Regions from separate parts of the Acrocarpospora sp. B8E8 genome, predicted to be linked through region 2. Evidence: riboswitches for the same ligand, from Rfam matches in the RefSeq annotation. Region 2 holds a riboswitch; the other holds the start of a gene.

Region 1 (3,770 bases), on a different contig from region 2:
ACGGTACGGCTGGCGCGGTCCACGCGCGCGCCCAGGATCGTCTCGCAGCAGTCCATGAAGGCATCCGCCCAGCGCGCGGTCAGGAACCCCGCGTGATCCGCGCCAAGCAGGCCCTCCAGGATCTCCACGCCCACCTCGTCCGGCAGCACCGAGAAGTAGTCCGGGGGCGCCCATGGCGTGTGCGAGAAGTGGGCGATCCGCAGGTCGGGGCGCTCCACCCGGAGCATCGCCGGGGCCAGGCTGAGATGGTAGTCCTGGATCATCACCCGAGCCTCGTGGCCCGCCTCCTCGGCCAGCGCCAGCGCGAACGCGCCGTTGTAGTCCTGGTAGGACTCCCACTCCCGCTGGAACCTTCCATCGAAATGGGGGGTGAACGGGGTGTTGTAGAGCAGGTGGCTGACGAACCAGAGCGTCGAGTTGGCCACCGCGTTATAGGCCCGATGAAAGACCGCGGGGGCGATGTCCAGCATGCGGAGCGGGCCGGTGTCGTAGCCGGCCTCGTCCAGGCGGCCGCCGGGCGCGAGCCGTACGGCGCTGCGGTCGCCGTCCGAGAGCGCGGCGCAGACCCACAGGAGCTCGGCATCCCTGGCCACCTCGGACAGGCCGGAGACCAGGCCGCCGCCGCCCCGGCGCATGGTGAGCGCGCCGTCCTCGGACAGCGTGAACGAGACGGGACCGCGGTTGGAGGCGATCAACGTTGAGCTCACTGCCGGCACACTCCACGATGCGGAGACATTAATAAAGTTAGGATGTCAGGAAAACGCTCCGGCGCTCGATGCGGCCCGGCCTTGTCACGCCGGGGCTGCCCCGCTTGGGAGATCTTGGGAGCCGGTCGAGATGGCGCTGGACGAGACCACCGAGGAGCTGGCTACTGCGGCCGCAGGGGGCGATCATCGTGCGCTCGGGGGGCTGCTGAAGCGGATCGAACCCGACGTGCTGCGGCACTGCGAGCGGCTGCTGCCCTACCGGCAGGATGCCGAGGAGGCCTGTCAGGACACGCTGCTGGCGGTGGCGCGCAACATCGGCAGGTTCGAGGGGCGGTCCCGGTTCAGCACCTGGCTGCACATCGTGACGGCCAACTGCGCGCGGACGACGTACCGGACGTTGAAGCGGCGGGCGGCCGAGCAGACCTCCGAGGAATTACCCGAGCATCGGCCCGACCCGCACCGGGTGAGCGTGATCGCCGGATCCCGGCTGGATCTGCTGGACGCGATGGAGTCGCTGGAGCTGGAGAAGCCGGAACTGGCCGCCGCGCTGGTGCTGCGGGACATCGTGCAGCTCGACTACGCGGAGGTCGCCGAGCAGCTGGGCATCCCGCTGGGGACGGCCAAATCCCGCATCCACCAGGCCCGGAAGTACATCCAGTCCGCCCTGGGGGACGCGTATCTCGGCAAGTGAGACGCGGTCGAGTGTTGTCGGGGGGGCGATGTACAGTCTTTGGGACAACTGAATATTTGCTCATCCAGAGGGGTGGAGGGACCGGCCCTGCGAAGCCCCGGCAACCATTCCGATTGCGCTCGTGACCTGGCGAGGCCGATCGGAACAGGTGCCAATTCCGGCCTGTGACCAGGGTGGTCGCAGGCGAAGATGAGGGAAAGGCCTCGCTTCATGGCGCTCAGCACCGACTTCGGACCCGCTACCGCTCTCTCCTGCCGCGAATGCGGAACCCGCTATGACATCGGCCCGAATTTCGCTTGTATCGAGTGTTTCGGGCCACTTGAGGTGGCATACGAGTTCGGGCCCGTGACCCGCGCGGACATCGAATCAGGTCCGACCAATATCTGGCGGTACCGGAGCCTGCTCCCCGTCCCCGTGGATGTGGCGGCCAAGCCCAACATGCAGCCCGGCTGGACCAAGCTCGTCAAGGCCGACAACCTGGCCGGCGAGCTGGGCATGCGCTCCCTGTACGTGAAGGACGACTCCGGCAACCCCACCCACTCCTTCAAGGACCGGGTGGTGGCCATCGCCGTCGAGGCGGCCAGGAACTTCGGCTTCACCACGCTGTCCTGCTCGTCGACGGGCAACCTGGCGGGCGCGGTCGGCGCGGCCGCGGCCCGGGCCGGGTTGGATTCGTGCGTGTTCGTCCCCGCCAACCTGGAAGAAGCCAAGATCGTCGTGGCGTCGGTGTACGGCGGGCGGCTGGTTGGGATCGACGGGACCTACGACGAGGTCAACCGGTTCTGCTCGGAGCTCATCGGGGACTCGCTCGGGGAGAAGTGGGGCTTCGTCAACGTCAACCTGCGGCCGTACTACGCGGAGGGGTCCAAAACTCTGGCGTACGAGATAGCCGAGCAGTTGGGCTGGCGCATTCCCGATCAGATCGTCATTCCGGTCGCGTCGGGCTCCCAGCTGACCAAAATCGACAAGGGGTTCAAGGAGCTCATCCGGCTCGGTCTGGTCGAGGAGAAGGAGTACCGGATCTTCGCGGCCCAGGCCGAAGGGTGCTCGCCGGTGTCGACCGCGTACAAGGCCGGGCACGACGTGGTCCAGCCGGTCCGGCCGAACACCATCGCCAAGTCGCTGGCCATCGGGAACCCCGCCGACGGCCCCTACGTGCTGGACATCGCGCGGCGCACCGGCGGCGCCGTGGAGGACGTCACCGACCCCGAGATCGTGGCCGCGATCCGGCTGCTGGCCAGGACCGAGGGCGTGTTCGCGGAGACCGCCGGCGGCGTGGTCCTCGGCGTGACCCGCAAACTGGTGGAGAACGGCCAGCTCGACCCCGGCGCGGAGACGGTGATCCTCAACACGGGCGAAGGCCTCAAGACCCTGGACGCCGTCTCGGCCGAGGCCCGTCCGGCGGCGGTTATCCGCCCGTCCCTCGACGCATTTCGTACGGCTTTCGCCAACTAACTGATTCCGAACAACGAAAGAGGGCGGCCAAATGAGTGTTTCGGTGCGGATTCCGACGATTCTTCGTACCTACACCGGGGGCGCGTCGGAGGTGGCCGGAGAAGGCGGAACGCTCCGCGAGGTCCTGCTCAAGCTGGACGCGGACTACCCCGGCATCGGTGCCAGGATCCTCGATGAATCGGGCAAGATCCGGCGTTTTGTCAACGTCTACGTGGGGGAAGAGGACGTCCGATTCTCCGACGGACTGGAGACTTCGACGCCGGACGGGGCACAGATTTCGGTGATCCCGGCGGTGGCCGGGGGCTGACCTCGAACGTCCCCTGCACACCCACGCACTCCTACAGTGCGTGGGTGTTTCCGTGTTGACATGGGGTTCTATCGTTATCGAAGCTTAATCGGTGCTATGGCATATGGTGCATTTCGCGACTATGTAATCACAAATCCAAAATCCGGCCTTCTTGGAAGCGTGTTCTGCCGCAATCGAAGTGCGGATTGACTCTGTTGTCCCACCGCTTGCTACAGGTATGGTCGAGAACGATCGACGTGGCCGGAGAGAGCGTAATCCTTCCGGCCCGAAAGGTCACGGACCATGCGGTGGAATGGGCATGGTCCGTCGCCAGCCCAGCAAGAGGAGTCGGAAAGTGGCGCAGGGCACCGTCAAATGGTTTAACGCGGACAAGGGCTACGGCTTCATCGCGGTAGACGGTGGTAAGGACGTTTTCGTCCATTACTCGGCAATCATGATGGACGGCTACAAGGCCCTTGAGCAGGGCCAGCGAGTAGAGTTCGACATCACCCAGGGTCAGAAGGGCCCGCAGGCGGAGGCTGTCCGGACCGTCTGATCCAGGCAACGACGAGAGAGCCCGGAGGCCGCGTGGGGCGGCACCCGGGCTCTGCCGTGTCTATGGCCGATCCTC
Region 2 (3,770 bases):
GTAGCGCTCGGTCTGGCTGATGCCGTGCACCTCGATGCCCAGCTCCTTCAGCGCCGCCACCATCGGGGCCTTGAAGTGCTCGGCCCAGGTCGCGTACGGACTGCCGGTCGGCGCCGGGACCGTGGTCAGCGGCTTGCCGATGTGCTCCGCCCAGGACGGATCGACACCGGCGGGAACCTTCCGGAACCGGTCGTAGTCATCCCAGGACAGCAGATGCACGCACTCGTACCCCCGCCTGCGGATCTCGTCGGCCACCAGGTGCGGCGTCATCACCTCGCGCAGGTTGCCCAGGTGGATCGGACCCGACGGGCTGAGACCCGAGGCGCAGACGATGGGTTTGCCGGAGCCCCGGCGCTCCGCTTCCGCGATGACCTCGTCCGCGAAGCGAGAAACCCAGTCGACCTCGTTACGCTCAGCCACGATCGAATAGTCCTTCCAGGAACCGTCCCATGATGTACGGCCAAGCCTACCGGGACCGGCCACCACCCCCCGGCCATGATCAGGACGGGAGCCCTAACTTGATCGTGGTGTTCGTTATGGCGGAATGGGCCTGGGATATCGCCGTGGAGATGGCCGTGACTGGTCGGCCGTTGTCGATCGTGGAGGCGGCCATGTCGAGGAGGGCTTCGGCGGTGCGGAGGTCGGTGGTGCGTTCGCTGAGCCGTTCGGGGACGGGCGCGGGAAGCCAGGGAGCATGTTCGGACCAGGCTCGGGTGGCCTCGGTCAGGATGCGTTTGGCGACGCCCAAGTCGATCGCGGCGTTCAGGAGCGGCGCGAGCGGGCCTGGCCGCGTGGGTGGGTGGTTTGCGGGCCATCGTCCGGACAGGACGTCGTCGAAGGGGCCGTCGCAGGCGCGGAGGGATTCGACGGTGAGGGTGTGGGCGCGGTAGCGCTGGGCCAGGGCGGGGTCGGCTGTCGCGAGGGTGAGCAGGATCTTTGTCAGGATGCGTACGCTCACGTCGGGGCCGCCGGATGAGCGCGGGACCCTGATCGCGAGCAGGCCGCTGGCCTGGAGTGTGGCGTCGTTCAGGGTTGGCGCGGCCGTGAGGGCGCGGGCCGCGGCGAGGGCTTCGAAGCCGTCCGCGAGGACGGGAACCGCGCGGCGAAGGGACAGGGCCATGGTCCACCTCCTGAAGAATTTCATGTATATCAGGTAGGCAATACCAATAAAAAGCCTGTTGACGGCAAAACCCTTATTTCCTACAGTCTAAGTAGGTAATGAGAACCGACGCCAAGCCCCGGCTGGTCGGCCGGCAAACCCCCGCGCTCGCATGGGGTGCCCCGCCGAGGGTTACCGCACCAAGGACGGCGCGCGGCTGACCGTGCGCTGGCCGTTCCTGAAGTCGTTCGCCCGGGAGCAGCGCGGCACGCTGGCCGAGCAGATCCAGGCCGAGGCGAAGAAGATCGGCTTCGAGGTGGTCTTCACCGACGTGACGGCCACGGACTTCGCGCCCAAGGCCATCGCCGGTGACTACGACCTGGTCGACTTCAGCTGGCAGCGCGCGGACGGGGACACGTTGCGCAACCTGTTCGCCATCTCCAACATCCCGAGCGGCACGTTCTTCGGGCAGAACCTGGCCCGCTACGACGACGCCGAGGTGGACGGCTGGCTGAGCGACTCGCTGGCCACCACGGATCTGGCCGAGCGGGCCGCCCTGTACGCCAAGGTCCAGCAGAAGGTGAACACCGACGCGGTGGTCTTCCCCGTGTACGTCTTCAACTACCTGCTGGGCGTGTCGAAGAACGTCCGGGACATCGCCTGGGAGCCGCAGGCGTACCCGACCTTCTACGACGCCTGGGTGTCCAAGGCATGATCCGACGGATCCCGACGGCGATCGGCACCCAGCTGGGGCCTTCGATCCAGCTGGCCGGGGCCGCCCTGCTGGTGGCGGTGGTGGCGGCCACGACGCTGGCGCTGCTCACCGCCCGGCGGAAACGCTGGATCCGGGGCCTGTCCTCGGGCCTGGAGCTGATCGGCGTCTCGATCCCGACCTTCTGGGCGGCGATCCTGTTGCTGACCGTCTTCTCCTTCCAGCTCGGCTGGTTCCCCGCGGTCGGCGACGACAGCGGCAGCAGCCTGGTGCTCCCGGTCATCGCGGTGGCCATCCCGATCACCACGATGCTCACCCAGATGACGCGGGAGAGCCTGGAGCTGACCCTGGAGGAGCCGTTCGTGCTGACCGCGCGCTCGCGCGGCATGTCCGATCTGGGGGTACGGCTCCGCCACGCGCTCCGGCACGCCCTGGTCCCGGCGGTGACCCTGCTCGGCTGGGTGATCGGCCTGATGGTGGGCAGCATGGTGGCGGTCGAGCAGATCTTCTCCCGGCAGGGCATCGGCCAGCTCACCCTGACCGCTGTGACGGGCAAGGACCTGCCGGTGGTGATGGGCGTGGTGCTGGTCACGGCCCTGCTGTACGTGGTGGTCAACATCCTGATCGACCTGCTCTATCTGGTGATCGACCCGCGGCTGCGGAGCGCCGCGTGAAGGCCCGCGTGGGGGTGGGCGCGGCGTCGGTGACGCTGGCCCTGATCACGCTGGCCGCGCTCGCTCCCGCCCTGCTGGTGGACGGCACCCCGGACCAGGCGGACGCGCTGGCCGCGCTGGAGGGCCCGAGCGCCGACCACCTGTTCGGCACGGACGCCAACGGCCGCGACGTGTTCACCCGCATCGTCTACGGCGCCGCGCCGTCGGCGAGTCCGGGTCGGGCAAGACCACGACCGCCCGGCTGGTGCTCGGCCTGCTCGCCCCCGACCGGGGGTCCGTCGAGATCGACGGGCAGCCGTGGGCGGGGCTCACCGCCCGGCGGAAGCGGGAGCTGCGGCGGCACATCCAGGTCATCTACCAGGAGGGGTGGTGCACCACGTCAGCGACCGGGTGCTGGTGATGAAGGACGGGCGGGTGGTCGAGTCCGGCGACGTCGTGCCGTACGAGTTCGCGGCGCGCGGCAGCGATGTCGTCTATGTGACGCCGCAGGACAAGGACGACGCGCGGCGGATCGTCGGGCAGGTCAGGGAGGCGGAGGCGACCGTTGGCCGGACCGGGCCCGAGCTGAAAATTTTCGCCGATCTGGTGGTGTTCCTGGGAGGTGACAAGACCCGCCTGGACGATCTCGACGGCGCGGCCCTGGTCTCGGACGCGCACATCTTCGAGGGCACGCCGGAAGGGCTCGCCGACCTGCTGGCGGGCTGGCGGGACGCGGGCCTGGACGGGTATCGCCTGCGTCCCGGGGGGCTCCCCGGCGATCTGTCCGCGCTCACCCAGGGCCTGGTGCCGGAGCTCCAGGCCAGGGGTTTGTTCCGGACGGCGTACGAGACGGCGGATCTGCGCGGGCGGCTGGGTCTGGCGCGGCCGGTCAGCCGGTATGCGAGAGCGTCGTGAAGTTCCTCGCGATGACCCTCGCCTTCTATCCTCCTCGTCACGCACAAGCTCACCGAGGTCCTCGCCGCCTCCGACCAGGTCACCGTACTCCGCCAGGGACGCGTGACCGACCGCTTCGCCACGGCGGATACCAGCGCCGACGAGCTGGTCCACGCCATGATCGGCCGCTCCCTGGCCGCACCCGCGCCCCGCCACCGGTCCCGGCCGGACGGCGAACCCGCGCTCGACGTCCGCGAGCTCACCGTCCGCGACGCCGACGGCGTGCCCCGCCTGTCCCGCGTCTCGTTCGCGGTCCGGCCAGGGGAGATCGTCGGCCTCGCGGGCGTGACCGGCAGCGGCCAGCGCGAACTCCTCGACACCGTCACCGGCCTGGGCGCGCCCGGCCGGACCG

The links. Region 2 has a riboswitch for S-adenosylmethionine ahead of ABGB08_RS18660 (ABC transporter permease). Riboswitches for the same ligand answer to the same signal wherever they lie in the genome.
Region 1: linked by a shared signal. The riboswitch ahead of thrC (threonine synthase) and the one ahead of ABGB08_RS18660 (ABC transporter permease) in region 2 are both predicted to bind S-adenosylmethionine.

What each region holds. Positions count from the first base shown of each region.
Region 1 is NZ_JBDPLV010000004.1:210,694-214,463, reverse strand. It holds gene ABGB08_RS06200 (trehalose-6-phosphate synthase) at 1-707, opposite strand, end outside; gene ABGB08_RS06195 (RNA polymerase sigma factor) at 838-1,398, shown strand; SAM riboswitch class I at 1,456-1,594, shown strand; gene thrC (threonine synthase) at 1,609-2,853, shown strand; gene ABGB08_RS06185 (MoaD/ThiS family protein) at 2,885-3,160, shown strand; gene ABGB08_RS06180 (cold-shock protein) at 3,495-3,695, shown strand.
Region 2 is NZ_JBDPLV010000017.1:48,271-52,040, reverse strand. It holds gene lysS (lysine--tRNA ligase) at 1-420, opposite strand, end outside; gene ABGB08_RS18670 (hypothetical protein) at 500-1,120, opposite strand; SAM riboswitch class IV at 1,215-1,312, shown strand; gene ABGB08_RS18665 (hypothetical protein) at 1,272-1,814, shown strand; gene ABGB08_RS18660 (ABC transporter permease) at 1,811-2,485, shown strand; gene ABGB08_RS18655 (hypothetical protein) at 2,730-2,885, shown strand; gene ABGB08_RS18650 (hypothetical protein) at 2,855-3,379, shown strand; gene ABGB08_RS18645 (ATP-binding cassette domain-containing protein) at 3,482-3,770, shown strand, end outside.